DNA from 3 places in the Anaerotruncus sp. 1XD42-93 genome. Region 1 is predicted to be linked to each of the others. Evidence: predicted binding sites of a transcription regulator. Region 1 holds the regulator's gene; each other region holds the start of a gene.
What was found. The regulator LexA, encoded in region 1, represses DNA repair genes until DNA is damaged. The targets are predictions, from matches to a motif close to CNAACANNTGTTNG.
Positions count from the first base shown of each region.

Region 2: uvrB (excinuclease ABC subunit UvrB) is a predicted target of LexA. The motif match lies at 5,323-5,336, and genes of this name have one in related genera.
Region 3: recA (recombinase RecA) is a predicted target of LexA. The motif match lies at 4,059-4,072, and genes of this name have one in related genera.

Region 1 covers NZ_QZEG01000051.1:8,104-18,896, forward strand. The annotation lists gene fabK (enoyl-[acyl-carrier-protein] reductase FabK) at 1-306, opposite strand, end outside; gene D5269_RS14115 (beta-ketoacyl-ACP synthase III) at 451-1,443, opposite strand; gene fabD (ACP S-malonyltransferase) at 1,925-2,842, shown strand; gene aroE (shikimate dehydrogenase) at 2,853-3,695, shown strand; gene D5269_RS14130 (shikimate kinase) at 3,688-4,203, shown strand; gene D5269_RS14135 (nuclease-related domain-containing protein) at 4,623-5,276, opposite strand; gene D5269_RS14140 (DUF4358 domain-containing protein) at 5,848-6,381, shown strand; gene D5269_RS14145 (heparan-alpha-glucosaminide N-acetyltransferase) at 6,578-7,336, shown strand; gene lexA (transcriptional repressor LexA) at 7,849-8,430, shown strand; gene D5269_RS14155 (helix-turn-helix domain-containing protein) at 8,430-9,251, shown strand; gene D5269_RS14160 (DUF3795 domain-containing protein) at 9,305-9,586, shown strand; gene D5269_RS14165 (competence protein TfoX) at 9,570-9,902, shown strand; gene D5269_RS14170 (VOC family protein) at 9,899-10,375, shown strand; rRNA gene rrf (5S ribosomal RNA) at 10,413-10,529, opposite strand; tRNA gene D5269_RS14180 (tRNA-Asn) at 10,563-10,638, opposite strand; rRNA gene rrf (5S ribosomal RNA) at 10,681-10,793, opposite strand, start outside.
Region 2 covers NZ_QZEG01000020.1:2,184-12,976, reverse strand. The annotation lists gene D5269_RS09170 (PD-(D/E)XK nuclease family protein) at 1-1,699, shown strand, start outside; gene addA (helicase-exonuclease AddAB subunit AddA) at 1,692-5,225, shown strand; gene uvrB (excinuclease ABC subunit UvrB) at 5,439-7,448, shown strand; gene D5269_RS09155 (GNAT family N-acetyltransferase) at 7,464-7,991, shown strand; gene uvrA (excinuclease ABC subunit UvrA) at 7,978-10,793, shown strand, end outside.
Region 3 covers NZ_QZEG01000003.1:33,984-44,776, reverse strand. The annotation lists gene D5269_RS01960 (hypothetical protein) at 1-233, opposite strand, end outside; gene D5269_RS01955 (sulfite exporter TauE/SafE family protein) at 282-1,070, opposite strand; gene D5269_RS01950 (DUF4358 domain-containing protein) at 1,168-1,644, opposite strand; gene D5269_RS01945 (GDSL-type esterase/lipase family protein) at 1,660-2,619, opposite strand; gene D5269_RS01940 (DUF1284 domain-containing protein) at 3,033-3,425, opposite strand; gene D5269_RS01935 (biotin transporter BioY) at 3,415-3,966, opposite strand; gene recA (recombinase RecA) at 4,206-5,384, shown strand; gene D5269_RS01925 (regulatory protein RecX) at 5,388-5,993, shown strand; gene D5269_RS01920 (hypothetical protein) at 6,020-6,646, shown strand; gene rimO (30S ribosomal protein S12 methylthiotransferase RimO) at 6,674-8,008, shown strand; gene pgsA (CDP-diacylglycerol--glycerol-3-phosphate 3-phosphatidyltransferase) at 8,005-8,583, shown strand; gene cysE (serine O-acetyltransferase) at 8,953-9,642, shown strand; gene cysS (cysteine--tRNA ligase) at 9,765-10,793, shown strand, end outside.

The sequences.
Region 1 (10,793 bases):
GTATTTTCCGGGGTTGCCCGCGCCGGTGGTCACGACCTTGACCCCCTGTTCGGCACAGATGCGCGCCACATCGTCGGCAAACGGGCTCATCAGCATGACGTTGACGCCGAACGGTTTATCGGTGAGGGATTTTGCCTCCCGGATCATCCCTTCGACCACCTCGCCCGGGGCAGCAGACGCCCCGATCAGGCCAAGGCCTCCTGCGTTGGAAACCGCAGCAGCAAGTTTTGCGTCCGCGACCCATGCCATCCCGCCCTGGAAGAGCGGGTATTGGATGCCCAGCATCCGGGTAATCTCTGTTTTTATCATGTTTGTTTCCACCTTATTTTCATTTTCCTGTATTTGAAACGTTTCCAATGCCGAACCTTCCCCAGCCCTCTGGCTTCTGCCGGCCGCTGTGCGCATCCGTACCCTGCGTCAAGCGTTCGGCCGGTTGGGGAAAACGGGGGGTTAGTAGGAGAATACCGCTCCCGCATAGACCAGCCCTGCGCCGAATCCGGCAACCCCGACCTTCTGCCCCCGGGTCAGCCGGCCCGCGCGGATCATCTCATCCAGCGCAATCGGGATGCTGGCTGAACTGGTATTTGCGGTCTCATGGATGTTCACCCACGCCTTTTCCATCGGCAGGCCAAGCTTTTTCATCGCGGTCTGGATGATCCGAATGTTTGCCTGGTGGGGGACCACCCAGTCCAGGTCGGACAGCCCAATCCCCGCCTTGTCGCAGCAGCGGCGGAGTGTATCGGGCATGGCGGCGGTTGCGAACTTGTAAACCGCTTTTCCATCCATATAGAAGGTCCCGTCCTGCGCCGGAATCCCGCAGATCTGGTTTTCCGCCGCAGGCTGTCCCGCAAACGGGATTTCCGGGCGGCGGTGGCGTCCGAACATGAAATGTGCGCCGGTCCCGTCCGCCCCAAGATCGGTGGCAAACAGCACATCCTCCGCCTGCACGACACATGCGCCCGCACCATCCCCAAACAGCACACAGGTCGAACGGTCGGAAAAGTCGGTGGCCCGGGAGAGCATCTCACTGCTCACGATCAAAACGGTGTGTATATCCCCACAGGCGAGATACCGCCGCGCCATATCCAGCGCGTAGACATATCCCGCACAGGCACAGGCGATGTCGATACAGGAGGCGTGGACCGCCCCAATCTCCCCTTGTACTATGCAGCTCATCGATGGGGAGAGATAATCCGCCGTTACGGTGGTAAAGAGGATCAGGTCAATCTCCTCCGGGCGGACCCCTGCCGCTTCTATTGCCCGCTGCGCCGCCTTGACCCCCATGCTCCAGCAGGTGTCCTGCTCTGCAATATGCCGCCGGCTGATTCCGGTACGGGTGCGGATCCATTCGTCCGAGGTTTCCACGATCCGGGTGAATGCTTCGTTTTCTACTACATGGTCAGGCAGATAGCTGCCTGTTCCGCATATCCTGATTCCTGTCATGTACTGCTCCTGTTTCCCCTGCCTTTTTCGCCCCGGGCCTTGCATCCCTCCTGCTGGCTGTGGTAAAATATCCAGCAGATATTCCCTGTCAGACACAGTGCCAGCCGTGTACTGTGCTCCTGAAATCGGGAAGGGCAAAAATGTAACAGTTGTTATATTCCTTCATTATGATAAAGGGAGAGGCCATAATTTGTCAATACCTAATTTGTGAATTTTTTTGGCCGCCCCGGCTGCAAGCTGTTTCACCGGGTCAAAAGCAGGCCCGGAAAACCGTTCCCGGCCCGCCGGGACGGGAATCCCGGAAGAAAGGCGCTGGCCCCTTTGGCCGGTAAGACAGCGTCAGGCGTTTGAGAGAACCAAGGGCCTGTTGAAAAGAGGGAATGAGCAGATTTTTCACAGCAGACGCTGCTTCTATAAAAAGATGGCTATTTCCATTTTTCAGGCAGCCCCTAAACTATTTCAAAGAATGGAGCGATCAGTGATGGCAAAAACAGCTTTCCTTTTCAGTGGACAAGGCTCCCAGTATCCCGGCATGGGAAAGGAGCTTTACGAGGCCTTCCCGGCGGCGCGTGCAGTCTACGAGTGCGGCGGGGATATCCTAGGCTTTGATCTGGCAAAGCTCTCGTTCGAGGGGGACGAGGCGTCCCTCGCCCAGACAAAGGTTTCCCAGCCCGCGATCTTCGCGGTTTCGATGGCGGCTTATGCGGTGGTATCCGAATTTTTGCAGCCGGACGCATTCGCCGGGCATTCACTGGGCGAGTACGCCGCCCTCACCGCAGCGGGTGCTTTCTCTCTCGAGGACGGGTTCCGGGTGATCGGCGCGCGTGCGGCCGCGATGCAACGGGCAGCGGACGCAAACCCGGGCAGCATGTTTGCGATTGTCGGCAGCGATGAACAGACGGTCTCGCGCGTCTGCGAGGAAACCCCGGGCTACCTGCTGCCGGTCAACTTCAACAGCCTGTCCCAGACGGTGATCGCAGGCGAAGTGGAGGCCGCGCAGGCGGCTGCGGACCGCCTTGCGGGGATGGGCGCCAAAGCGGTCAAGCTGGCGGTTTCGAGCGCGTTCCACTCCAGGATGATGGCTCCTGCCGCCGAGGAGTTCCGCGCTGCGATCGCAGATGTCAAAACCAACCCGCTTTCCAAACCATTCTACTCTAATCTTAACGCGAAACCGCTCGATCCCGACACGGATCTTGTCGAATACCTCGCAACACATCTGATTTCTCCGGTCCGGTTCCATGAGGAGGTCTCTGCGATGCTCTCCGACGGGATCGAACGGTTTGTCGAACTCGGTCCCAACAAGGTGCTGACCATGCTGGTCAAACGTGGGTTCAAACAAGCATCCGCCATGAACGTTGAGAACCTCAAGACCCTTGAAAAGCTCAAGGGCTCCCTGTGAGGGCGGGCAGATGGGCGGCTATCGGCTGATCGGGCATCCGCTGGGGCACAGTATGTCCCCGCAAATCCACGAACGGCTCTTCGCGCTTGAGGGACGGACGGACAGCTACAGCCTGTTCCCGTTCCCGCCGGACGAGCTGGAAACACAAGTCCCCATCCTGCGCGGGCTGGAAGGGTTCAATATTACGATTCCCTATAAACAGGCAATCCTTCCCTTCCTCGACAGTTTGGACGGTTCTGCGGCCCTTTACGGGGCGGTGAATACCGTCCGGGTGCAGGATGGCCGGATGACCGGTTACAATACCGACTGTGACGGGTTCCTGCGCACGATGCAGGCCCACGGATTTTCGCTGAAAACCTCCGTCTGTGTGGCCGGGGCGGGCGGCGTCGGGCGGATGTTTGCGATCGAGGCGGTCCGGCAGGGCGCAGAACTGACCATCGCTGTGCGCGACCTTTCAAAAGGGCAGGCGCTCGCACGCGAGATCAGCGAACGGTTCGGCTGTTCGGTGCAGGTTTCCACGCTTGATGCGCTCGACCGCCCGTTCGGGCTGATCATCAATGCAACGCCGGTCGGGATGTCCCCGCAAACCGGTGTTTCCCCGCTGCCCGGGCCGGTCACTGCGCGAGCCGGCGCCGTGTTTGACTGCATCTACAACCCTCGTGAAACCCGGCTGCTCTGCGATGCAAGGAAAGCTGGGGTCCCTTTTGCGGGCGGGATGGAAATGCTCGTCTGGCAGGCAGCGGTTGCACACGAAATCTGGCATGGCTCGCAGTTTTTACCCGCGCAGATTGATCTGTTGGTCGACGAGATGAATGCCCTGCTCGACCGGAAAGCGGGGGAAGCAGATGCGTAATATCATCCTCTGCGGTTTCATGGGCTGCGGCAAAACCACTGTGGGACAGCATCTGGCGCGGCTGACCGGCCTTTCCTATGTGGACCTGGACGCCGAGATCGAATTCGAGCAGGGGGTCCCCATTCCGGAAATTTTTGCCGCGCAGGGGGAACCGTATTTCCGCGATCTCGAGCACCAGGCGGTCAAGCGCCTGGCGGGACGCTCCCGATGTGTCGTCTCAACCGGCGGCGGCGCGCTCACCTTCCGGCGCAATATCGACGCGCTTTCTCGAGAGGATCTCGTGGTCTTTCTGGATGCAGCATTTCCGATCTGTTACCAGCGGATCAGGTGGAGCGACCGCCCGATCGTGCAGTCGAGCACGCCGGAGGAGCTGTATGCGCTGTTCGAGGCGCGGCGCACATGCTATCTGGAGGCATCCTCCTTCACAGTGGATGCCAGCCAAACAGTGGCGCAGATCGCCGGAGAGATTGCAGCCCGCTACCGCTGCATGGACTGGGAGAAAGCCTGAAAAGCGCACTTTCTCAAAATGCAGAAAAACCGCGTACCGATCTGTCTTTCGCATCGGTGCGCGGTCGTTTTATCATGGTCAAAACAGTTTGATGCAGGGGGCTTTTTCACTTGCAAAAAGCCCCCTCTTGCCGCTTCGCGGCAATTCACCCGAAAAACGCGCTTCACAGGATAAAGTATTTCGCTCATTGCGATGAGCGACCAAAGGCTCTGCCTTTGGAAACCGCGATTTTTTGGAAAAAATCGAGTAAAACTTTCGTTTTGGAAAAAAGCGGCACCCAGCCCGTAAGGCAAACTGAGGGGGCGTCGCGCGAAGCGCGCTTCGGACCGCAGGTCCGAGAAGACCCCCGAAGGAGAGCGCTTGCGCCCCGAAATTTTTCTCGATAAAATTGAGTAAAACTTGAAATACCAAACAGGTTCTCAGCCGTCCGCCTTCCTATCCCGCCCGGAATGGAACTTTTCCGGGCTGGCCTGCGCGGCGGCGAGCACCTCCGCTACCTTTTCCACATCCACGTCCCGGTCCTGTTGAAACTTCGTCCGCCCAAGCAGTTTCCCCAGTTCGGAAAACTGCACCACATCTTCGGATTTGATATAACTGGTGACCCCGCGTTTAGCTGCGGTAATCACCACCGCATGCTCGGGGGAGGGCAGCTTGATCCCCGCCTCGTGCAGCAGATAGAGCACCCGTCCGGCGCAACGGTCGGCCTGAAGCAGGGGATTTTCCATCCGATAACGCCCCTGTCCAGGAACGCCGAGCGACCAGTATTTGTCACCGGGCTTTCCGTAATAATCCCCGGCAAAGATAATATCATAAACCAGCAGGACCCCAAAATATCCAATCAGGATATGATCCGCCCAGCCGGTTTGCCCGTTGGCCTCCAGTTTCACGTCATCCAGCACCCGGAATCCGCGCGGTGCGGCAAACCGCTTTAGCCGGCGGCTGACCCTGCATTTTTCACTGTGCTCATTTCTGCGCCAGTTGTAAGCGATCCGGACAACTACAATCACCGCCGCTACTGCCAGCATCACCAACCCGGTGATGGCAGCAAACCGGTCGAGATCAAATTTTTCCATGCAACATCCCCCATAATGATCTTAGAGCCTGTTTAGCACCTAAAGTTTTACTCCATTTCTTTGCTCCGGTTTCCATAATTTAAAGTTTTACTCGATTTTTTTCAAAAAATCGCGGTTTCCAAAGGCAGAGCCTTTGGCCGCGCTCCGCAGAGCGCGGAACGCTTTCTCCTGTGAAGCGCCTTTTTCGGGTGAATTGCCGCGAAGCGGCAAGAGGGGGCTTTTTGCAAGTGAAAAAGCCCCCTTGCATAACTACTGAACGGGTTCTTAGAAGCTGTTTTGGATACAGACTTTAAAGGTCCCTTGTACAAACTATAGCAAATTTCATGCGGATTTGCAAGGAAATCTGCTGGATATTCGATTCTCTGTTCTGCCGGTTCTGACCAAAAAAGGGGGGTGGTTTGTAAACATTGTTTAAAAGGTGGATTGTTACAGTTGAACCGCAGGACAAAATCCGGTATACTCTAATTTGATATATCAAACCATTGAAAAAAGAAAGATCTGCTTTTCGGCGGCGGGCAACGATCTGCCGCACGTGAAACCGGTCTATTGAGATTGAACTGGAGGCGTTTTTTTGAAACGGCTGATCTGCTTTTGTGCGGCAATCCTGCTGGCCTTCCCGTTGGGCGGCTGCGATTCCGCACAGACCAGCGCAGAGGTGTATCTGGACAGCGGTATAGCTGATTCCGGAGAAGGGCTGACGCTGTACTTTGAGGAAGAGGAGGCTGCCGCCCAGGCGCTTGAGGAAATTTATGAAACCGTGGATGTACGCGGCCTTGCGTTTGCCAACCGGGACCTGCTCAAAAACAAGTTCTTCATCAACCCTGACTATCTCGAGGAATTCCACGTGAAATACGCGTCCGGGCGGTATGGTGTGGCGGATGTATTCCTGCTCAAACCTTACCCGGAATACCGCGCAGATGTGCGTGAATCGCTCGAACAAGTCAAGGTGAGCCGGGTCAAGGAGTTCGAAAATTTCGACATCTACAATTCCTACCGGATCGCACAGGACGCGGTCATCTTTGAGCAGGGGGAATATGTGGTCATGCTCATGCTCGACGATACCGAAACCGCCCGCGCAGTCATCAACCGGCATCTCCCGCAGTAATTCCACACCTGCGGCGGCTTTGTCCCTCGGCCCCGCTGGCTTTGCACTTTTATCTGGGCTTGTGGAGAGGGTCGGCCGTTTCGATTTTCCAAACAGCCCTATTTTGAAATCAGAGAAAAACAGTGATCGGGTTTTTTGAACCGCTTTTTCGCTGTAAGACAACAGCACAACTGTTTTTCAGGGAGGTCCGTTTTCGATGTCCGATTCCAATTTCCGCCGGGTTCCTCTGCTCGATGAACTGCGCGGCCTGGTGATCCTGCTGATGGTCTTTTATCACGCCGCTTACGATCTGGTCTATATCTTCGGCGTGAACTGGCCGTTTTTCAGCTCCCCGCTGATGCACTGGCTTCAGCTTTTCATTGCCACCTCGTTCATTACCGTCTCGGGCATCTGCTGCCGGTTCTCCCGCAACAACCTGAAACGCGGCCTGTTGACCTTCGGGCTTGGCATGGTGCTGACCGTTGTGACCAGTCTGTTCATCCCGGAACAGATCGTCCGGTTTGGGGTCCTGCATCTGCTTGGGGCATCGATGGTTCTTTTTGCCCTGCTCGAGCCCCTGCTCGACCGGATCCCCACCCCGTTTGGGGCCCCGGTTTTTGGATTCCTGCTCTTTGCTACCCTGTATGTCCCCTATCGCGCCATCGGGATTCCTCCTCTGCTCTTCCGGCTCCCCGATGCCCTTTACGAATCCGGGTGGCTGTTCCCCTTTGGATTCCCTACCGCCGGTTTCTATTCCTCCGACTATTTCCCGCTGATCCCCTGGCTTTTCCTCTTTTTGGCCGGTTCTTTCCTGGGGGTCTATGCCCGGGAAGGAAGGATGCCTGCCATCGCTTACGAAAGCCATCTGCCGCTGCTCGCCCGGGTCGGACGTCATACCATCTGGATTTATATGCTCCATCAGCCGATCACATACGGCTTGCTGTGGTTTCTGTTCCATATCCTCAGACAGCCCTGAACGCTGTACAAAACACAAAAAGGCCGGTCTTTCCGCTGGAAACGGAAAAACCGGTCTTTCTCTCTGCCCAGGCAGCAACCCCCGGACAAAAAGAAAAGAACCGGATGCCTGTGCATCCGGTTCAGCTTGTTTGAGGTGTGTTTTGAGGAGGGTAGAGATACTCAAAATGTTTGCGGCTAATCTTGAGTACAGTTATATTATAACGGATCCTCAAAATAGTGTGTGAATGAGCCATGTACGAACCATGAAAAATATTCACATTTTCTCTGAACATTCTATTGATAGCGTCGAAATTTGCCGATTATACGGCGCAAAACATGGCAATAAAGTTGTTTGGAACATACGTTTGAAATTCTGAAAAAGATATGTTATAATGAGAGCATCTGAAAAGAATCCTTCTTTTCACGCCTGCGGCGGGATTTCCGCAGGCAGCTGCTGTCAGCAGGATTACAGGAGCCAGCTTATGCCGATGATACAGAAGAAACCCTATATTGAGAAAGTGAGGGATCGTCTTGCGGGAGCTTACTACAAAGGAATCCGCTGTATTTGACCTGATCCGGCGGTCGATTGAAAAGGGCGTTATCCCCAGTGTACGCGAGATCGGTGCGGAACTGGGCATCAAATCCACTTCGTCGGTGCACCGTTATCTGACCAGCCTCGAGGAAAAAGGCTACATTGAGCGTGGAGACGGGCTGAACCGCTCGATCCGCCTGCCGGGCAGCCAGGTTTCCCACATCCCTGTGCTCGGCGTTGTCACCGCTGGACAGCCCATTCTGGCGGTTGAGTCGGTCGAAGAATACATCCCGGTACAGCTGCGGGGAAATTCAAAAGAACTGTTTGCCCTGCGGGTGCGCGGGGAAAGCATGATCAAAGCCGGCATCCTCGACGGCGATCTGATTATCGCCCGCCGGACCCCCACCGCTGAAAATGGCGAAATCGTCGTCGCGCTGATTGATGATGAGGCAACGGTCAAGCGGTTTTATAAAGAAAACGGCGGCTTTCGGCTTCAGCCGGAAAATGATACGATGGAACCGATCTATACCGACCATCTGATGATTCTCGGGCGTGTGGTGGGCTTACAGAGGGAGTATTGATGGTACTCCCCTCCTCATTTGCCGAGATCGACCCGATCCTTGTCCTGCCGGGCCAGTTCTATCTGAAGCCCCATTCCCTTTTGCGCCCGCTGATCGCCCATTACACCGTCTCAATCGAGCGGAACAGCTATGGAACCAGCTCCCCTGCACTTTCCCTCATCCCCGATGCGAGCGGCTGTCTGGTGTTTACCTGTGAAAATGGGCAGATCTGCGGACAGGTATGGGGCGCGACCACCCGGGTGGTGGATGTCTCCACCCGCCCGGTTCCCTTCCGGCTCTTCGTGGAATTCCTCCCCGGAGGGCTGTTTTCGCTGCTCTACGGCAACCAGGCTGCTCTGCGCGACCTCCGGCTCCCGCTCGAGCAGGTCGATGCCGCACTGCACCATGCAATCTGTGAGACCCTCCAAACGACCTCAACGGCGCAGGAACTGGTCGAAAAGCTGGACAGGCTCTTTCTGCACCGCCTGTTTCTGCATCCACTCCCGGATGCGGCTGTATCGGCCGCAAACCGGCTGATACATGCAGATGGCCTGCTTTCGGTGCAGGAGCTTTCCCGGCTGGAACATTACAGCGAGCGCCATCTGAACCGGCTGTTCCGCCTTCATTTTGGCATGGGTGTCAAAACATTTGCGCGGCTCTCCCGGATCAACGCCGCTATCCGCCTGATGGAGGCCAGCCACAGCTTGGCCAGCCTTGCACAGGAAACCGGATTTTACGATCAGGCGCATTTTGACCGTGATTTCCACGAAATTTGCGGGGTTTCCCCCCGGACATTCCTCCAAAATAAGTCCGATTTTTACAAGGAACCGTTTAAATTTTGAGCTATGATAGAATTGTTTCTATTGTTACCCAAAAATATGAAGGAGGAATTCTCATGATCGAATCAAGATGCGGGTTGCTCTGCTCTGCCTGTGAATATCGAGAACAACCCGGCTGCCAAGGCTGCACGAAGATCAACAAACCGTTCTGGGGGGACGCCTGCCCGGTGAAATCCTGCTGTGAGCAAAAACAGCTTTCACATTGTGGGGAATGCCCGGAATTTTCCTGCGAACTGCTGAAACAATTTGCCTATGATCCAAAGCAGGGGGACGGCGGCAAGCGGATTGAACAGTGCAAACAATGGAAAGAGGAGATGTCCAATGGCGTCCACGCCTGACTTTATGCAGTTTGTGGAGGAGCAGCTCCGGGAAGCCGGGGCGATCAGCCACTATAAAATGATGGGGGATTACGTGGTTTACTGCGACCTAAAGGTCGTCGGGGTGGTGTGCGGCAATCAGTTTTACATCAAACGGCTTCCTGTATCCGAGCCGTTTTTCCCAAATGCAACCCCCGTCGCCCCAACCGGCGGCAAGGACACCCACTTTTTGGTCGAAAATCTGGAGGATACCGCATTTCTGGCACAGCTTGTTCGCGCTGTCTGCGACGCTCTCCCTCCTCCGAAGCCCAAAAAACGGAAGGAGAAAGCTACATGAAATTGCAATGTCCCATGTTGGTCGTTTCGGATTTAGCGGCCTCCCGCGCTTTCTATGAGACCCTGCTCGCACAGGAGGTCATTCTGGATTTCGGCGCAAACATCACCTTCAACGGTGGCTTCGCCCTACAAACGGAAGAAAGCTGGTTGCAATTCATCGGAAAACCCAGTTCTGTTTTAAAAAAGAAGCCTCATGATACGGAGCTTTACTTCGAAACAGAATCTTTTGACAGCTTTCTGCAACATCTGGGAACCCAAACGGTCGAATTGGTGCATCCAGTACAGGATATGCCGTGGGGGCAGCGTCTGATCCGCTTTTATGACCCGGATGGACATATCATCGAGGTCGGAGAAAGTATGCAGACGGTCATCTGTCGTTTTTTGCGGCAGGGTATGTCCGCCGAAGAAGTGGCCCAGAAATCCCAGCACCCGATTGAATTTGTCCGCCAGTGCGAATCCCTGCTGGATCAATAAAAAGAAAAGACTCGGAGTCTCCTCCGAGTCTTTTTCATGCTGGCATAGACCTATCTTCCCGGGCGGTCTCCCGCCAAGTATTGTCGGCACTGCTGAGCTTAACTTCTGTGTTCGGAATGGGAACAGGTGGAACCTCAGCGTAATAAACACCAGCCGTTCGGCATATTGATCGCCTGCCGACGGCAATTGGCGCCTCAAGTTGGACTCGAACCAACGACCCTGCGGTTAACAGCCGCATGCTCTACCGACTGAGCTATTAAGGCAAAATGGGAATACAGCACAACATCTGCTGTGCTGTATTCAAGAGCTGGCATAGACCTATCTTCCCAGGCAGTCACCCACCAAGTATTGTCGGCACTGTTGAGCTTAACTACTGTGTTCGGAATGGGAACAGGTGGATCCTCAACGTAATAAACAC
Region 2 (10,793 bases), on a different contig from region 1:
GATTGATATTGGGATATTGCCACAGACGATTGATCAGGTGATCGTGGGATCGGCAGACCGTATCCGCCCTCACCAACCTCGCGCAGTCTTTGTGATCGGCTTGAATGAGGGGGAGTTTCCGCTCTGGGCATCGGCGGGCGGTATTTTTTCGGTATCTGAACGTGGACTTCTCAAGGAGCAGGGGATTGATCTGCTGCGTATCCCGGAGCAACAGGCTCTTTTTGAAAAATACTATGTCTATTTTGCTCTGACACAAGCATCTGAACAGCTTTGGCTGACCTATCCCCAAAAAAATACCGCAGGAGCGGGCCTTGCACCATCATCGGCGGTTGCGCAGGTAGAAAAAATTTTGGAGAGGCCCCCGGTTTCTTCCTGCCAGCAGGACCCGCTTGAACGTGCCTGCAATGTAACGACCGCGTTTGACCTGATGGCCCAGAGCTGGCAGGAGCTTTCCCAGCGACAGGCAGTGCTGCGGAACTGGTTCTCTAAGCACTCCTGCGAGAAATTGGACAGCCTGATAGCTGCCAGCCAGGGAAGGACTTTCCGGATTCAGGAACCACGTCTTGCGCGCCGCCTGTTTGGCGAAGAGCTCCGTCTCTCTCCGTCGCGGGTTGAACGGTATTATAACTGCCCGTTTTCTTATTTCTGCGAATCAGGGCTTAAATTGCGTGCGCGCCGCCGGGTCGAGTTCGATCCGATTGCCTCCGGTTCGCTCATTCATCTGGTGCTTGAACAGATGGTGCGTAAATATGGAGGACGCGGCCTCGCTTTCCGCAAAGACAGCGAGCTGCGCGAAGAGGTCGCTGCAATGGTTCAGGAGCATCTGTCTGCAAAAATTCAGGATTTTGATGGGATGCCAGAACGGTTTAAATATCTTTTTCGCCGGCTTGTGAATACACTGGTACGCCTGCTCAAGCGCCTTGCATCGGAATTTGTGCAGAGCCTGTTTGAGCCGGAAGCGTTTGAGATGCCGATCCGCATGGATGCACAGGTCAAACCGCTTGATCTGCGTACACCAGATGGCACCCGGGTGATTGTCGAAGGGGTGGTAGACCGTGTGGATGTTTACCAGCGCGGAGAAAAAAGATACGTGCGGGTGGTCGACTACAAGTCCGGTCGAAAGGGCTTCAACCTGTCGGATGTCTGTTTTGGCCTGAATATGCAGATGCTGATTTACCTGTTTTCGATCTGTTCCGATCAGGAGAAGGGCAATGCCCAGTCCATTCCTGCAGGTGTACTTTATCTGCCTGCGCGGGACCAGATCGTCTCGGTCGAGCGGAACACTCCTGCAGAGGCAGTCATAACGGAACAGGCAAAGCTGCTCCGTATGAATGGGCTTCTGCTTGAGGACAGGGAGTCGCTCTCGGCTATGGAGCCAAATCTAGCTGGTGTTTTTATCCCAGTACGCTCTAAAAAGGATGGAGGGTATACCTCGTCCAGTCCGTTGGCGACACTGGCCCAGATGGGGACAATCCAGAGAAAGATTGAGCAAAATCTGCGCGATCTGGCAAACTTCCTGCACGAAGGCCGGGTAGAAGCCACCCCTGTGGATGGATTGAAGGATTATACGCCCTGTCAATGGTGCGATTATCACAATATCTGTGCTCATGAGGATGGTGACCCAGTGCGTCGCCTAGGGTCGTTCGATCTGGAAGCTGCTTTGGAGCTGCTGAAAAAGGAGGAAGAAACAGATGTCTGAAAAAAAATGGACACCACAGCAAATGGATGCAATCCAGGCTCGCGGTGGTACTGTGCTCGTTTCAGCAGCGGCAGGAAGCGGAAAAACTGCAGTGTTGGTCGAGCGTGTGATTGGTCGTATTTTGGACGCAGACAATCCGATCGATGCCGACCGAATGCTGGTGGTAACCTTTTCCAATGCAGCTGCACTCGAAATGAAGCAGCGGATTATGGAAAAGATTAGTGGAATGATTGCTGAAAATCCTACTGATGAACGTTTGCAGCGACAGCAGCTTCTTCTGGAGCGAGCGCAGATCAGCACGATCCATGCGTTTTGTCTGGAACTGATCCGAACCAACTTCCAAAAGTTAGGAATTTCTTCCAATGTGCGCACAGGAGACGAAAAAGAGCTGGAAATTTTGCGCCGTGACATTGCACGTGAAACGGTAGAAAGATTCCACGCAGATGGTATGGATGGGACCTTTGCCCGTCTGGTTGAGCTGCTTAGCTCCGGAAGGGATGACAGCCGGGTATTTTCTACCTTGTTTCGCCTCTATGATTTTGTGCGGTCTCATCCGTTTTACAACGATTGGCTAGACCACAAGCTCGGCTTTTACGACAGTACACTCCCGGTGGAAGGAACCATCTGGGGGCAAAGTATCCTTGGATATGCGCGGGAAGCCGTCGAATATGCGATTGGCCTGACCCGGCGATCGCTCGCGGTCATCGAGCTGGACGAAGCGATGTCTAAAGCCTATTTAGATGGCTTCCTGCATGATCTGTCCCAGCTGGAGCAGCTTTTCGAGCGGGTTTGTGATGGTCGGTGGGATGGTATCTGCGAAAAGCTGGATGCCTTTTCGTTCGACAAGCTCTCTCCGCTGCGGAATGGAGGCAGCCGGAAAGAAGCGGTTCAGGGGATGCGCAGTCAGGTGAAAAAACTGATTGAAGACCTGCGGGACAAACAGTTCTGCGCAACGGCTGCAGAATTCTCGGAGGATATCGCTTTCCTGCGTCCGATGGTAGAGGTTCTGTTCGAGCTGGTCAAGGCGTTCGACCGGGCTTACACAGATGCCAAGCAGCAGCGCAACCTGATGGACTTTTCGGATATGGAACAGTATGCGATCGAGCTTCTGGTCAAACCAGCAGGGGCGGGATACAGCAGGACACCTCTTGCAGAGTCGGTGTCAGAGCTTTACGACGAGATTCTGGTGGACGAGTTTCAGGACACCAATGCAGCACAGGAGATTCTGTTCCGGGCAGTCTCCAAAGGAGAGGAGAACCTGTTCATGGTCGGAGATGTCAAGCAGAGCATCTATCGATTCCGACAAGCGATGCCCGAGCTGTTTCTGGAGAAGAAGAAAAAATATCAACCCTATGATGGCATCCGGTTCCCAGCCAAAATTGTGCTTGGGAAAAATTTCCGGAGCGCACCCGAAATCACTGGAAGCATTAACTTTTTCTTCCGCTCACTAATGAGTGAAAAGCTAGGGGAGATCGCTTACAACGAGGAGGAAGAGCTTGTAGCGGGTGCACAGTTCCCTGACTATCCGCGCGAAGGATGTACAATTGACCTGATCGACCTTTCGGAATATGCCGGGGAGCAGGCGCGTGATGCTCTGGAAGCTGATTTTGTCGCGGAACGGATTGCGGGACTGCTTACATCCGGCATACTGGTCGCGGACGGGGAGGAGATGCGCCGGATCACGCCGAAGGACATCTGCATCCTGATGCGCTCCCCTTCACGAAAAGCTCAACTCTATCAGGAAGCACTTTCCGCACGAGGGGTTCCCGTATGGGCAGAACCGAAAAGCAGCTTCCTCACAACGCGCGAGATCGCGCCAGTCCTCTCCCTGTTGCGGGTGATCGAAAATCCGCTGCTGGACATTGATCTTGCGGCAGTGATGTTTTCTCCTTTTTTAGGGTTTACCGCCGATGAGATGTCACGGATCAGATTGGAGCGGCGCAGGGCACCGCTTTGGACCGCAGTGAATGGATGTGCTGAAAATGGGGATGTTCATTGTCAGGAACTAGTTGAGGCGATTTTCACACTGCGGCAGTTTGCGTCCAGTTCTACAGCCGATCAGGTGATACGGAAGATCTACGACCGGTTTGACTATCCTGCAAAGGTTCGCGTTATGCGGATGGGACAAGCTCGATATGCTAATCTGCTGCTGCTCGTACAGTACGCTTGCGACTACCACGCAAGCGGTTACAAAGGACTGTCCGGATTTGTGGGGTTTTTGGACCGCCTGCTGGAACGTGGCGGCGATTTGTCTCCTTCGGTAAGCCTTTCCGAACAGGCAGACGTCGTGCGAATTATGAGTATCCACCGTTCAAAAGGACTTGAATTTCCGGTAGTATTCCTCTGTGACACTGCAAAACAGTTTAATAAGGAGGACCTGTGGCAGAATACCCTGCTTCATTCCGAGCTGGGGTTTGCCTGTGTGCGAAGGGATTTTGAACTGATGAAACAGTTCAGCACAGTGCCAATGCAGGCGCTTCGCCTCGAGATCGAGCGTTCCTCTCTTTCGGAGGAGCTTCGGGTTCTCTATGTTGCCCTGACCCGCGCAAAGGAACGGCTGATTATCACCGGGATTTCGAAAAAGAAGGTGCCGGAAAAACTGGCTGGGCTTGTGGTGCAAACCGACCAGCAGGGCAGGCTTCCGCCTCATCCGGTACGGGGTGCGTCCTGCTATCTGGATTGGCTCCTGATGGCAGCAGTTCACCACCCTGGCCTCGCCAAACAGCTTTCTGCATGGGGGATCGAGACCAACACAGTCCTGGATTCATCCCCGGTTGTATTGCGGGTTACTCCACTTAGGGACAGCCAGACGCCAGAAGAAGCGATTCAAGAGTTTGGATTGCCGGAACCCGATCCCAGCCTTGCCTCCATTCTGGAGGATCAGCTCTCCTACGCCTATCCATTTCGAATGCAGACCCTCATTCCAACCAAGATGGCAGTTTCTCAGATCGCCAAGAGAGAGGCTGCAAAGAGTTACCGGTTTACCCGGCGGCCGGCCTTTTTGTCAAAAGATGGGTTAACTGGTGCCCAGCGTGGGAATGCGCTGCACAAGTTTATGCAGTTTGCAGATTACCGGGCTGCGGCGGAAGACCCTGTTGCTGAGATCGCCCGTATGGCTGCGCAGGGGTTCCTCTCCCGCGAAGAAGCGGATGCAGTTGATCCGGACAAGCTGTATACTTTCTTTTCCAGTGAACTTGCAGAGAGGATTTTCTCCTCTGAACAGGTCTACCGGGAGCTGCGCTTTCTCGTAGAAGCGGGACAGGAACTTCTGGGCACGTATGTTGATCTGTTTGATGCAGAGGGAAAAACTGCAATCCAAGGGGTTGCCGATTGTGTCTTTCTGGAAGAGGGGGAGGCGGTTATCGTTGACTATAAGAGTGACCGAGTCAAGGATGTGCAGGAGCTTTCCGAACATTACCGAATCCAGCTCGAACTTTACCGTCAGGTGCTCGGAGAAAGCCTTGGTGTGCGGGTTAAGGAATGCGTCATCTATTCGTTTGCACTCGGAAAATCTATTTCATTTTAAATTTTTGTCCCGGACCTGAAAACTGGTCCGGGATTTCGACGCTTTTTGCAGAAAACCACTTGCAGAAGAAGTCTTTTTATGGTATAGTTGGGTAATTGGAACTTATGTTCCTTGTATGCAGACATCCAGCATGGTCCATACTGGAAGAGTGCTTGCACATTCTGGTGTTTTTAAGATATGACTAAAACTCAAATGGAAAAGGAGGCGTGGACGATGCCAGAACGATTTGAACTTGTAGCGCCCTATCAGGCGACAGGGGATCAGCCACAGGCAATCGAAAAGCTGACCAAAGGGGTTTTGAGCGGGATGAAAGAACAGTCCCTGCTTGGAGTTACCGGCTCGGGAAAAACATTTACGATGGCAAATATCATCGCCAACGTCAACCGTCCAACCCTTGTCCTCGCCCATAATAAAACACTGGCAGCTCAACTCTGTTCCGAGTTTAAGGAGTTTTTTCCGCACAACGCGGTAGAATATTTTGTGTCCTACTACGATTACTATCAGCCTGAAGCGTATATTGCCCACACCGATACTTATATTGAAAAGGATTCCGCGATCAATGACGAGATCGAAAAGCTGCGCCATTCGGCAACTGCCGCACTTGGGGAGCGTCGGGACGTGATTATTGTGGCAAGCGTTTCCTGCATCTATACGCTGGGAGACCCGATCGATTACCATAACATGGTAATCTCGCTTCGCACCGGTATGACCAAAGACCGGGACGAACTGATAAAGAAACTGGTGGAAATCCAGTATGAGCGCAACGATATCAATTTTGTACGCAACAAATTTCGGGTGCGCGGGGATGTAGTGGAGGTGTTCCCGGTCTACTCGGGGGATACTGCAATCCGGGTGGAGTTTTTCGGGGATGAGATTGACCGGATTACCGAAATCAACACCCTGACCGGGGAGGTTAAAAATGTCATCAACCATGTTGCGATTTATCCAGCCTCTCATTATATCGTGCCTCCGGAAAAAATGGCAGTCGCGATCGAAGATATTCGCCAGGAATGTGATGAACGGGTCGCCTATTTCAAAAGCAAGGACAAGCTGATCGAGGCCCAGCGAATATCAGAGCGCACAAACTATGACATTGAAATGCTTCAGGAGATTGGATTCTGTAAAGGGATTGAGAACTATTCGCGGGTGATCTCGAGACGCGAGCCGGGCAGCGTCCCGTGCACTCTGCTCGATTATTTTCCAAAAGATTTCCTGTTCTTTGTGGATGAATCACATGTCACCTTGCCACAGGTGCGGGGAATGTACGGTGGAGACCGCGCCCGCAAGACCAGCCTGATCGATTACGGATTCCGTCTGCCCTCTGCGCTCGATAACCGTCCGCTCAGCTTTGACGAGTTTTACAGCAAGCTGAACCAGATCATATTTGTCAGCGCGACCCCCGGCGAATTAGAACGCAGCAAAAGTGCACAGATTGTTGAACAGGTGATTCGGCCAACCGGCTTGGTGGACCCGGAGATCGAGGTTCGTCCGGTTGAAGGGCAGATCGACGACCTGCTTTCTGAGATCAACCAGCGTACAGCGGTCGGGGAGCGGGTGCTGGTTACCACGCTGACCAAAAAGATGGCAGAAGATTTGACCGCTTATATGGAAAATATGGGTGTTAAAATCCGCTACATGCACCACGACATCGACACGATCGAGCGAATGGAGATCATCCGCGATCTGCGACTCGGAGAATTCGATGTGCTGGTCGGCATCAACCTGCTGCGGGAAGGATTGGATATACCGGAGGTTTCGCTTGTCGCGATTCTGGATGCGGATAAGGAAGGATTCCTGCGCAGCGAGACTTCTCTCGTACAGACGATCGGACGTGCGGCGCGTAATGCACAGGGCAAGGTCATCATGTATGCAGACAGCGTGACCAATTCGATGGAAAGTGCGCTCCGTGAAACCTACCGTCGTCGGGAAATCCAGCTTGCCTATAATCGGGAACATGGGATCACTCCAAAGACGATCACCAAAGAGATTCGTGATGTTCTGGAGATTTCTGCCAAGGATGAAACAGCCGGCGGAAAGAAAAAATCCAGCAAAAAAATGAGCTACAAGGAACGGGAAGCGTTGATCGCAAAGTTAACCGCTGAGATGAGAAATGCGGCAAAGATTCTGGAATTTGAGCACGCCGCTTACCTGCGCGACAAGATCACCAAACTCAAACAGGAGCAGGACAAAAACCATCCTGGCAGAGCGCGAGTACCGAAATAAAGAGGGGGAGTTGTGATGAAATTTTTACTTCGAGAGTGGCGCATGGAGGATATGGATTCACTCTGTCGATATGCAAACAATCCTGCGGTAGCCCGCAACCTGCGGGACAGCTTTCCGAATCCATACCGTTTAGAGGATGCGCAGGCATTTATTGTATCCTGTCTGGATCCCACTGATACCCAGCCAAAATATATCCGGGCGATTGTAGTGGGCGGGGAAGCGGTGGGATGCGTGAGCATTCTGCCGGAAAGCGACATCTATTGCAAAACGGCGGAACTCGGCTATTTCCTCGGGGAGCCGTTCTGGGGGAAAGGGATCATGTCCGCAGTGGTGAAACGGGCCTGTGCGGAGGCATTTCCTATGTTTGGGTTGGTTCGTATCTTTGCGGAACCGTTTGCAAGCAATGCCGGTTCCCGCAGGGTACTGGAGAAAGCGGGGTTCCAGCTCGAAGGGGTTCTGAAAAAGAACGTATGCAAGAATGGGCAGATTCTTGACTCCTGTGTTTATGCATGGTTTGGAGGGAAATCGGTTGGCTTTAGATAAAATAGTAGTAAAAGGCGCGCGGGAACATAACTTGAAAAGCGTCGATCTGGAAATCCCACGTGACAAGCTAATTGTCTTTACAGGGCTTTCTGGGTCGGGAAAGAGTTCTCTGGCATTCGATACCATCTATGCAGATGGTCAACGGAGATATGTTGAGAGCTTATCAAGTTATGCCAGACAGTTTCTGGGCCAAATGGAAAAACCTGATGTAGATAGCATCGAGGGACTGTCTCCGGCGATCTCAATCGACCAGAAAACCACCTCAAAAAACCCTCGTTCTACCGTTGGGACGGTCACCGAGATTTACGATTATCTTCGTTTGCTTTATGCACGAATCGGAATTCCGCATTGTCCGATCTGCGGCAGGCCAATCCAACAGCAAACTGTTGACCAGATGGTTGACAAGGTAATGAGCTTGTCAGAGGGAACTCGGCTCCAAATTCTGGCCCCGACCGTTCGTGGGCGAAAAGGGGAGCATATAAAGGAGTTCGACGCGGCCCGCCGGTCGGGATATGTGCGGGTTCGGGTGGATGGCAGTATTTATGATCTTTCAGAAGAGATCAAGCTGGAAAAAAACAGGAAGCATACGATTGAAGTTGTGGTTGACCGTCTGGTGCTCAAGGAAGAAATAAAGTCCCGGCTTGCAGATTCGCTCGAAACTGCGGTTGGCCTGTCGGGTGGTCTGGTCGTCGTGCTGGCTGGGGAGGAGGAGCTGCTCTTTTCCCAGAACTACTCCTGTCCTGAACATGACGAGGTGAGCATTGAAGAACTGACTCCGCGCATGTTTTCATTTAACGCGCCCTATGGTGCCTGTGACAAGTGCACCGGACTTGGTACCTTTTTGAAAGTTGACCCTGATCTGGTTATCCCCAACAAAAAGCTGACCATCCGGGAAGGCGCGATCCGCGCATCAGGCTGGTATTACTCTGAAGGCGGTATCGCACAGATGTACTTCGAAGGGCTTGCCAACCACTACGGTTTCTCGCTTGATACACCAGTAAAGAATCTGCCAAAAAAAGCGATTGATCTGCTGCTTTACGGCACCAACGGGGAAAAGATCGAGATGCATCGGGAAACCGGGTCAACCAAAGGCACCTACTATACCGATTTTGAGGGAATTGTAAACAACTTGGAGCGCCGTTTCCGTGAAACCAGCTCGAGCTGGATGCGGGAGGAGATCACCACGTGGATGAACAGTGTGGAGTGTCCTTCCTGTCATGGAGACAGGCTGAACAAAACCGTTCTGGCTGTGACAGTCGGCGGGCTGAATATCAGCCAGTTCTGTCGGATGTCGGTGGTGCAGGCACTCACATTTCTTGACAAACTGGAGCTGACTGATCGGGAGCAGATGATCTCTGAGCTGATTGTGAAAGAGATTAAAGAGCGGCTTGGATTTCTGCGAAGTGTCGGTTTGGAATATTTGACCCTTTCCCGTTCTTCCGGAACCCTCTCGGGTGGGGAAAGCCAGAGAATTCGGCTTGCAACCCAGATCGGTTCCTCTCTGATGGGAGTGCTTTACATTCTGGATGAGCCGTCGATTGGGCTGCACCAACGGGACAATGACAAGCTGATCGCGACCTTGAAACGTTTGCGCGATCTGGGAAATACTTTGATTGTCGTGGAACACGACGAAGACACGATGTGTGCAGCGGACTATATTGTGGATGTTGGACCGGGTGCAGGCGTACATGGCGGAGAAATTGTCTGTGCAGGTTCCCTCGAACAGATCAAGGACTGCCCTGAATCAATCACTGGGCAGTATCTGTCCGGCAAAAAGCAGATACCGGTTCCGCTGGCTCGGCGGAAAGGAAATGGCAGCTTTCTGAAAATCCGCGGTGCGGAGGAAAACAATCTTAAAGGAATTGATGTTGATATTCCGCTTGGGGCCTTTACTGCGGTGACTGGTGTCTCAGGATCTGGGAAAAGCTCGCTGATTAACGAAGTGCTGTTCAAACGCCTGACCCATGAACTGACCAATCCTCGGGTGAAACCAGGAAAACACGCCGATATTGAAGGGATCGAACTAATCGACAAGGTGATTGACATCAATCAGTCGCCGATTGGACGTACACCACGCTCCAATCCTGCGACCTATACCGGTGTATTTACCGATATCCGGGAAGTCTTTGCACAGACCAATGATGCAAAGATGCGCGGCTATAAATCGGGAAGGTTCTCGTTCAATGTCAAAGGCGGGCGGTGTGAAGCCTGCGAAGGGGACGGGATCGTCTGTATTGAGATGCATTTCCTGCCTGATATCTATGTGCCCTGCGAGGTCTGTAAGGGCAAACGGTATAATCGTGAAACCCTTGAGGTAAAATATAAGGGAAAATCCATCTATGATGTATTGGATATGACTGTAGAGGAAGGGCTGGAGTTTTTCAAAAATCTGCCCAAGATTGCACGCAAGATACAGACGCTTTATGATGTGGGACTCGGATATGTCAAACTTGGACAGCCCGCAACCACCCTTTCAGGCGGGGAAGCGCAGCGGGTCAAACTAGCGACCGAGCTTTCCAAGCGTCCGACCGGGAAAACAGTTTATATTCTGGATGAACCTACCACCGGGTTGCACACAGCCGATGTACATCGGCTGATCGACGTTTTGCAGAAGATTGTGGATTCCGGAAATACAGTTATCACAATCGAGCACAACCTCGAAGTCATTAAGACCGCTGACTATATCATCGACCTCGGCCCCGAGGGAGGGGATCAGGGCGGGACGGTTGTTGCGTCAGGTACGCCTGAGGAGGTCTGCGTGGTTCCTGCTTCCTATACTGGGCAGTATCTCAAAAAATTGTT
Region 3 (10,793 bases), on a different contig from region 1:
TGATCAAGCTGAGAATCGTAGATAACCCCATAGACACGGAATTGTTCAAACTGTTCAGACAGGCTGCGCTGACGTGAAGCAGGGTGTGGACTGGAAGCGGCTATCCCCGGAATTGATGGACCTCTTACAGCTGCAACCCCATCTGAAACAGGTACGGCATACACAGACACCCCGACAGCAAAAGACAGAGAGACCGAAACAAGCAGAGGAACCATCCGTCCGATTTTTTTCATTGTTGAAATCATCCTTTCCAAATATTTGATGGGATCACCTGATCCGAATTATCCAAGGTAGCAGATGGTATTATAGATACAGATGCCGATGATGACAACCATCAGCCCGATAAACAGACGATCGACCGCTTTGGCATCAATCCTGCGGTTGATCCTGCCGCCACAGATGCCGCCTGCAAAGCCGCCCGCGACCATCAAAAGCAGGAGGAACAGGCTGAATTGTGGGAGCTGGCCGGTCAGAAGCGTACTGGCGAGACTTGTGAGTTGAGAAAAGAGGATCACATAAAGCGAGTTTTGCGCAGCAGTTTTGGTATCCATTGAGAAAAAGTAGGAGAGAACCACCAAATTGATCGGACCGCCGCCAATCCCCAGAAACGAGGACATGACTCCCAGAACAAGGCCGATCGCCGTACAGATGATGGTTCCATCCATTTGATGGGTGGAGATGTTGTTTTTATACAGGGTATAAATCAAGGTGCCGACAGTGATCACCAACAGACAGATCGACTGCACCGCCCCAACTTTGTTGGGGTCAGGGAATAGCCCGGCAACCTGCTGAAACAGCTCTTTGCCGAGGATTCCACCGATTGCCGCACCGATTGCGAGCGGAGTACCTGTCCGAAGATCAATCAGCGATTTCTGCCCACCATGCTTAGAGCGGAAAACCGAGATCGCTGACATCGAAAGAACAGTGCATCCGGACAAGAAGCTGATTGCCGCTACATCGAGAAGCTGGAATGCGTCGAGTGCGGGCTTGATAATCACCCCGCCGCCAATCCCGCATATAGCGCCTATAATCGAGGCTCCAAAGCTAATCAGAAAAAATAAAAACTGCAATTTCCGCTGTCCTCCAAGTTCCTACGATTGTAGACGGTCGTTCACTTATAAAAATGCGGAAAACAGAACAGCCGTTACCGGGCTGTTCTGCCCCGGTTCAAAACTGTGCCTGGAACAGTTCCTCTACTTTTGAAGTGTCATCAGCCATCACGAGGATGACATAGCTGCCGTTGGTGTAGACTGCCGCATTGTTGATCTTGGCCATCTCGGCAGGGACGTAATTTTCATACGCGATCTTTTGATCTTCGATCCGCTCGTTGATGGCATCCTGTACCATACCGACGTCAGCAGCATCCTTGACTTTAAAGACGCTGACCTCCTCGGCGGTAGCTCGGGTTGCACTTGTCCGCACAGTTTTTTCCGCGAGCTTTTCCTCATCGAGGTTATAAATATTTGCAACCATCTTGTCCTCAAGGGTCATCAATTCATCCTTGAAGGTGAGCTGGGAAGCTACCGCCTCCACCACATCGGCGGTAGCAGGCTGTTTTCCGCTCTGATCGGAGGATTTTCCGCCGCAGGCGGCCAGCGAAAGGCAGGTGATAATAGCAAGGGCAATAACGAACAGTTTTTTCATCTTTTTTCTGACTCCTTAATTCTGTGATTCTGCGCCGCTGTTCTCCGGTTCGGATGCGGAAACGTTCGTAGTGGAAGCGGCTGCTGGCCCACCTGGAACGGAAACAGTGTGCTGCTTGAGATAATCGAACCATTTATTATAGTATTCCGGACCAAAATGCATCCCGTCGGCAGGAGAAGCCGCATCCGGGAGCATCCCATTTTCGTCCTTCATACATTCCGCTACATTCAAATAGTAGACCTGTTTTTCCCCGCAGAGGGTGAGCAGTGCCTGATTAAATTCGTCGATCCGGTTGTTATCCATATTATAATTATTGTTCCGGGTCACCGGCAGAATCGACTGCACATAGATCAGCGCATCCGGCTGAAGCTCCCTCACATCATCGAGAAAACTGGAATACCGCTCGATAAAACGGGACTTCTCAACATCGCGCACCTCGTTTCCGCCAAGCAGGATGTAAACCTTGCGGAATTGTGCCTGTTTGAGCCCATCCATAATCGCAATGCGGGAACCATCCTCCTGCTTGACATACGGCTCGGTATAGATGCTGCTGAGGTTGGCCCCTGTACCGGCGAGTACGGTAGTTCCATCCATTACACCGTAAAGCTCGATTCCAGTGCTGATCGAATCCCCAACAAAAACTGCATCATTAAAGTAGTTGCTGGATACCCAGTCGGACGCAGGGACAGCCCCCTCAAAAACCGGGATTTCCGGCTCGGGTTCCGGTTTCGGCGCTGAGGCGGGTTCCGGTTCGTCGTCACTGGATTCCTCTTTCTCCTCCGGTTCCGACGAGGAGGAGCGCAGACGCTGACGGGATGCGTCGGAAGATGCGTTCTCGCCTTGCGCACCGGCCGAGATCTGCCAGACACCGGCGATCAGAAGGGAAAGGAGCAACGCAAAGACAAGCATAATCAGAACCGGAATCAGGTTGCTTTTTTTCCTCCGGCTCACTTTCATCGGTTTATTCATAGCCATAATCTTCATCTTCTCCTGAGGCAAGCAAATGCCTAAAAGCGTTTACATAGAATCGCTTTTGTATGTGTTAATTTCACCATACAAAAATTTCAGCAAAAATATTATACAATTTTCCTGTAGAAATGTAAAGTAAAAGATCAAGCAACGGGAAAAAAAGACATATACAAACAGTTATAAACACTTTCCACTGAGTTTTCCACAATAGAATCCCCGCAAAAGACGGGAATTCCACCAGTTTCCCAGTATCCTTTTCACCGTTTATCCACATAAAAAATGGATGTTTATGGATTAAAATTTACAATGATTTCTATTTCCTGGAGTTGTTTTAAGAATTTATACGCTGGGTGATTGTTTTAGGCAAGCAGACAGATAAAAAAGCGATATTCCCTGCCAAAGGGAATATCGCTGTCTATTTATAGCGTAAGTGGTTCACAGAGGGCATACCACTGACATCCGCTGCAAACTTCCGGAAACTGGCCAGCCTGTATGATCCGCTCTTCGACCAGCTGGGAAAACGTTTTCCAAGTAAGCGAGCTCCCGTCTGCAAGACCGCAGAAAGAGAGTACAGCTGCATCGTAGGCTGCGACCTTCTCTTCTGAGACACAGCCAGCTCCCCGGCGGTGCGGGCAGGCGGCGCAAAGAAAGTCCGCACGAGAATGGAGGATCACCGGCTGTTCCGGAGATTCCTGAAGTTCACTGACCAAGCCGGTCATCCGCCGGGTGAACGCTTCGCTGTATCCATGCCCGCTGAAATGCCGCAGGCAAAGCCCGTGATGCGGCCGCAGCGGGATTCGATCAGTTCTCAAGGTTCCACCCCGAAGCGGCAAGCGGTTTGCGCAGCCCCTGCACCAACCATGCAGCGCCGAGAATCTTCAGCGCGTCGCCGGGCAGAAACGGCAGCACGCACATCCCGAGCGCAGCAACCAGCCCTTTTCCGGTCAGCATCATGAACCATACGGTTCCAAACGCATAGCAGGCGGCCACGCCGATCACCATAGCGATACACAGCTTACGGAAACTGCGTCCCCAGCGCTCGCAGATCAGCCCAACCAGAAATGCTGCGACCAGATAGCCAACGATGTAACCACCGGTTGGCCCGGTGATGATGCCCATGCCACCGCTGAATCCCTGAAAGACCGGCAGGCCGAATGCGCCGAGCAGGACAAAGGCAAGCTGGCTGAACAGCCCGAACTTTGCGCCAAGCAGTGCTCCCGAGAGATGGACTGCAAAGAGCGCAAGATTGATCGGAATGGGAGGAATTGGAATGGCGATCTGGGAACAGATTGCGGTGAGTGCGGCTAACATGGCACAAACCGCAATTTTTTTTGTGCTGATGGCAGTTGACATGGTGGACACCTCCTGAATTGTAAACCAATACTTCAAAATTTGGTTTACATTCAGGATAACCAGTTTTTCGCCAAATGTCAAGTAAAATTTTAGGAACATATGTTTGCAAATCTGCTTGCTTTTTTAGATGTGATCCTGTATAATGGGTTCTGTAAAATCAACCATACGGCAGATTTGTGGGACTGCTGTTTTTTCAACAGATGAAAAACAAACTATCCGGGTAATGGAGGAGAGACACAATGGCAGAAAAAAAGGCAGCACCGGTTACAGAACGCAGGAGCAATGTTTCGGCGGAGGAGAAGGCGAAAGCTCTGGAGACCGCCCTCAGCCAGATCGAAAAGCAGTTCGGCAAGGGCGCGGTAATGAAGCTCGGGCAGGACAGCACTCTGAACGTGGAGGCGATCTCGACCGGTTCATTGTCGCTCGACATCGCGCTCGGAATCGGAGGCGTGCCCAAAGGCCGCATCATTGAAATCTACGGTCCGGAAAGCTCGGGCAAAACGACAGTGGCGCTCCATGTTGCGGCACAGGCGCAGAAGGCGGGCGGCGCGGCGGTCTTTATTGACGTGGAGCACGCGCTTGATCCGGTCTATGCGCAGGCGCTCGGCGTGGATATCGACTCTCTGCTTGTCTCCCAGCCGGACACCGGTGAGCAGGCGCTCGAGATCGCCGAGGCGCTCGTTCGATCCGGCGCGGTCGATGTCGTGGTGGTCGACTCGGTCGCCGCGATGGTCACCAAGGCTGAGATCGAAGGGGAGATGGGGGACAGCCATGTCGGTGTGCAGGCCCGCCTGATGTCGCAGGCGCTGCGTAAGCTCACCGGCGCGATCGGCAAATCCAACTGCATCGTGATCTTCATCAACCAGCTCCGTGAAAAGATCGGCGTGATGTACGGTAACCCCGAGACGACCCCCGGCGGTCGGGCGCTCAAATTTTATGCGTCGGTGCGCCTGGACGTGCGCCGGACCGAAACCCTCAAATCCGGTACCGAGATGATCGGCAGCCGTACCCGGGTGAAGGTGGTTAAAAACAAGGTGTCGCCACCGTTCAAGGAGGCAGAATTCGACATCATGTATGGCACCGGCATCTCGAAAGAGGGGGAGATCCTCGATCTGGGCGCCAAGCTCGAGATCGTTGACAAGAGCGGTTCCTGGTTCAACTATGGGGACGTCCGGCTCGGTCAGGGGCGCGACAATGCAAAAGAGTTCCTCAAAGCCAATCCGGAGGTCGCTGCGGAGATCGAAGCACAGGTGCGCGCCAATGCGGACAAACTGCTCAAATCCAACCGGACAGCGGGCAAAAAGCCGGTGAAGGTCGGCGCAAAGGTGGCGACCGAGGAACCGGTGGAGGCTGATGCCTCGGCGGAGCCGGCAAAATCGTCTGCCAAGAAAGTCAACATTGATGTGGAGACCGATTAAGCGATGCGGATTACAGATGTGAGGACGACCAAACGCGGGCGGGTTGCCCTTTATGTTGAAGGGGAGTTCCTGTTGAGTATGCACCCGGATGTGTTTGCAGTGTCGGGACTGTCGGTCGGTTCAGAGGTGGATACAGAATCCCTAGAGACGCTCTCCGCCGAAGCCGAACTGAAAAAAGCGAAGGAGAAGGCGCTCAATCTGCTGTCCTACAAAGAATATACCACGAAACAGCTCACCGACCGCCTTAAACGCCACACTGACGAAGAATCAGCAGAACAGGCGGTCGCGCGGATGGAGGAGCTGGGACTGCTGGACGATGACGATTATGCCGAGCGGTTTGCCCGCGACCTTTCGGAACGGAAAAAGTTCGGGATTCTGCGGATTCGGCAGGAGATGCGGCAGCGTGGCCTGACCAGCGAGCAGATCGAATATGCCACCTCGCTGCTTCGGTCCGACCCGGAGGAGAAGATGCGGGAGATCATCGCGCGTAAATATCCGCTTGCCTATGAGGACGAAAAGGTTCGGCGGAGGGCGTTCTCCGCGTTGATGCGGATGGGGTATCCAGCGGCAGAGGTGCGCCGTGTGCTCACCGTAAGTGAGTATGATTGATTCCAGGAAAAGGAGGTTCTCTCTGAATGAAGCGGTGGATGGCAGTGGTATGCTGCCTGTTGATACTGGCCTGCGCCGGCTGCGGCAAAACGCAGCAGACGCAGAAGATGTACCTGCAAACAGCGGAGCTGACCGAGCAGGAAACAGCAATTTTACAGCTTGCAGGCGCGGACCTCAACGAGAAGATTTACGATTTCCGGGCGGATGCGTCCCTGCAGTCGGTCAGGCTGTGCCTCTATCGCTTGCAGGACAGGAGATGGGAACAGGTCAGTGACGGGGTAAGGGCGTTTCAGCAGGATGGCGGACGGATTGCAATATCGTTCGATGATCTTGGAGCGGGGCATCGGTTCGCACTTCAGGGGAAGGATGCCTTTTCCGCAACCGCCCATCGGTCGAATGCGCCGCCCGACCGTACGGGGACACAGATGGTTACGTCATGGCTGAGCGGATGTCAGGAGCTGCGCTATGAAGAGGAAATTCCGCTGGTCCTCCAGGTCTGCACAGCAAAGGATGAGGTGCGTTCTTACGATACTTCCTGCTTTTTTCAGCCAGAAGTATTTGAGGACTATGAGTTTGTCTATGCAGTGACAGCGATGTTCAGCCGGCAGACGGTCGAGGAGAACGGCCAGGAACGAGAAGGTCTTGCCGGTTGATCGAATCAAGAGAAAGTGAAGGTGCCTATGGCAGTCAAGATTGGAATGGTGTCGCTCGGATGCTCGAAAAATCAGGTGGATGCGGAACTTCTGCTCGCCCTGATCGTCGAGGGTGGTTACGAGATCAGCGCAGATGCGTCCGAATGCGATGTGGTGATTATCAACACCTGTGGGTTTATCGAGGAGGCAAAACGGGAAAGTATCGAAACGATTCTGGAGTTCTGCCAGATGAAGGAAGAAGGGCAGGTTAAGGCGGTTGTGGTGACCGGCTGTCTCGCTGAACGGTATCGTGAGGAGGTCTCGGTCGAGATCCCCGAGGCGGATGTGGTGCTCGGGATCGGCAAAAACAAAGAGATTTTGCAGGCGATCCGCGATGCGCTCGACGGCAAAAAGACGGTCGCGTTTGGGGATAAGTATGCCTTGCCGCTTGAGGGGCCGCGTATCCTTGCGAACGCCCCGTATTTTGCCTATCTCAAGGTTGCGGACGGGTGCGACAACCGCTGCTCTTATTGTGCAATCCCTCTGATCCGCGGCGGATTCCGCTCGCGTCCGGTTGAGAAAGTGGTCGAAGAGGCGAAACGTCTCGCGGATGCCGGAGTCACCGAACTGAACGTTGTCGCGCAGGATACCACCCGTTATGGCGAGGACCTCTATGGCAGGCCCGCTCTGCCGGAACTGCTTGAGCAGCTTTGCAGGGTCGACGGAATCCGCTGGGTCCGCATCCTCTACTGCTATCCCGATCGGATCACCGACCAGCTGCTCGAGGTGATGGCGCGGGAGGAAAAAATCGTCAAATATATGGACATACCGATCCAGCATGTCAGCGGGCGGCTGCTCAAGCTGATGAACCGCCGCGGGGATGCGGGTTCGCTCACCGCGCTGATGCGGAAAATCCGGGAACGGGTGCCTGGGGTAGTCCTGCGCACCACCCTGATTACTGGATTCCCGACCGAAAGCGAGGTAGATTTTTCCGAGCTTTGCACCTTCATCCGCGAGGTAAAGTTCGAGCGGCTCGGCTGTTTCCCCTATTCGGCGGAGGAGGATACTCCCGCAGCCGAGATGGACGGGCAGATCGACGAGGAGAAAAAGCGCCACCGCGCAGAGGTTGTGATGGAGGAGCAATATCGGGTGCTTGAGGCGTTTAACGCTTCACAGATCGGCAGGCGGTTGACTGTACTGGTCGAGGGGCGTGCCCGGGACGGGCTGTGGTACGGCCGCAGCTATATGGATGCGCCCGACATCGACACAAAGGTATTTTTCACCGGCCCGGCAGACTGCCCGTCCGGCAGTTACGTTGCTGTGGAGATCACCGGGACCGAGGAATATGACCTGCTGGGCAGGATGCTGGAGGTGGAAGCATGAATCTGCCGAACAGGCTCACAGTGATGCGCATGGCGCTGATCCCTTTTTTCCTGATTTTTATGCTTTGTGATGGGATTCCCCACCGATATCTGATCGCTGCCGCAATTTTTGGGGCGGCGTCGTTTACCGACTATCTGGACGGCCATATTGCCCGGCGGGACGGGCTGGTTACCAACTTTGGCAAGCTGATGGACCCGCTTGCCGACAAGCTGCTGGTCTTTTCCGCATTGATCTGTTTTCTGGAAACCGGGCGCGCCTCGACGCTCGGGACGTTCATCATCCTTGCGCGGGAGTTTCTGGTCACTTCGGTACGGCTGATCGCTGCCGAACAGGGCAGGGTGATCGCTGCCGATCGGTACGGCAAGCTCAAAACAGTCATGCAGATTGTCTGGGTGCTCTACGCGCTCCTTTCGATGTGGGTGGTTTTTGATCTGCTGCCGCCCTCGCCCGCTTCCTATTCACCGGCATTCTTTTTTGGGGATGTTGTTTTACAGCTGATCGTGGTCATTCTGACGGTATTTTCAGGATGGAATTATGTCTGGAAGAACCGGGACCTGCTTTCCGATCTGAAATAAATGCTTGCATCCGGGGCACAAATATGGTATCCTGTGCATAGACTTAGATGGAACAAATGCATAGAACGGGAGAAGTACCCGCAGGATTTCCGCAGCAGAGAGGACGCGTCACCGGCTGAAAGCGTGTCCGGCGGGATTGCGGCGAAATGCACCCGCGAGCAGGCCGTCCCAACGGGATTCCCCAAGTATGGCGGCACGTTTCCCGCGTTAAGGGTAAAGGGCTGAATCTGCGTCTGAAAAGGCCGGAAGCAGGCCCTGAGTAATAAATCGGAGTGGAACCGCGGAAACCTAACCGCCTTCGTCTGGATCAATGCCGGACGAAGGCTTTTTTGTGCCGTGTTCCACAGACGAAAACAGGAGGTCTGTTTGATGTTTCAATCGCTTAAAAAGGATATTGCCGCAGTCAAGGAGCGCGATCCAGCCGCCCGCAGCAGCCTGGAAACACTGCTGATTTCGAGCGGCCTGCATGCGATCATGCTGCATCGACCGGCGCACTGGCTTTATCAGCATGAATGCTATCTCTCCGCGCGGATGATTAGCCAGTTCGCCCGATTTCTGACTGGCATTGAGATCCATCCCGGCGCAAAGATAGGCAGAGGTGTGCTGATTGACCACGGTTCGGGCGTGGTGATCGGAGAGACTGCCGAGGTCGGTGATGGCTGTACAATCTATCAGGGGGTTACGCTCGGCGGAACCGGCAAGGAGAAGGGAAAACGGCATCCGACATTGGGAAAAAATGTTACCGTCGGCAGCGGTGCCAAAATCCTCGGACCGTTCAAGGTAGGTGACGGCGCAAAGGTCGCGTCCAACGCAGTGGTACTTGAGTCTCTCCCGCCACAGGCTACAGCGGTCGGCGTGCCTGCGCGGGTGGTGCGGATCGGTGGCCGCAGGCCGACCGGGCAGCTTGATCATGTGCATATCCCGGACCCGGTTGCGCAGGAAATCTGTAAGCTGAATATCCAGATCAGTCGGATGGAAAAGCGTCTGCGCGAGCTGGAAAAGACGCAGGAACCATCCGGATCGGGGCCTTTTTCCCAGTCTGCCCGCGAGCCGGCTTAGAGGCTGTTTGCTATTGAACTTACCGCATCCGAGGCTATTCTAAATCGGAGAATTTTTGCAGTCTTCTACAACCAATCCCGCACAAGCTGTAACCTATTTTACAAAATAAAGGAGCAATCTGCATGAAAATTTACAACACCCTCACCAGACAGAAAGAGGAGTTCGTCCCTATCGAGCCGGGCAAGGTCAAAATGTACGCCTGCGGCCCGACCGTCTATAACTTTATCCATATTGGCAACGCCCGCCCGATTTGCGTGTTTGATACCCTGCGCCGGTACCTTGAATATCGCGGCTATGACGTGACTTTTGTCCAGAACTTCACCGACATCGACGACAAGCTCATCAACAAAGCCAACGAAGAAGGGATCACCGTTAAGGAGGTTGCGGAGCGGTATATTGGGGAATATCTGACCGACACGGAAGGGCTGGGGATCCGCCCCGCGAATATCCATCCCCGCGCGACCGAAAACATCGACACCATCATCGAGATGGTGCGCATCCTTGAGGAGAAGGGTTATGCCTATGCGCACGAGGGAAGCGTTTATTTCCGTTCCCGCCGGTTCTCCGGATATGGGAAGCTGTCCCACCAGCCGCTGGAAGAACTGGAATCGGGCGCGCGGATCGATGTCAGCGAAGCCAAGGAGGACCCGCTCGATTTTGTCCTTTGGAAAGCCGCAAAGCCGGGCGAGCCGAGCTGGGCCTCCCCGTGGGGGGAGGGTCGTCCGGGCTGGCATATCGAGTGCAGCGCCATGATCCGAAAACATCTCGGGGAGACCATCGACATCCACTGCGGCGGTCAGGACCTGATCTTCCCACATCATGAAAACGAGATTGCTCAAAGCGAGTGCTGCACCGGGGTTGAGTATGTCCATTACTGGATGCACAACGGCTATATCAATGTTGACAACCGGAAGATGAGCAAATCCCTCGGAAACTTTTTCACCACCCGGGAGGTTGCGAACAAATTCGGTTATGAGCCGATCAAATTCATGATGCTTCAGGCGCATTATCGCAGCCCGATCAACTACAGTCTGGAAGTGATCGAACAGTGTAAATCCGCGCTTGAGCGGCTGCACAACTGCCGGAACAATCTGGACTTTGCGCTGAAAAATGCGTTGGATGGGCCCACAGAAGGGGAGGGCGCCTTTCAG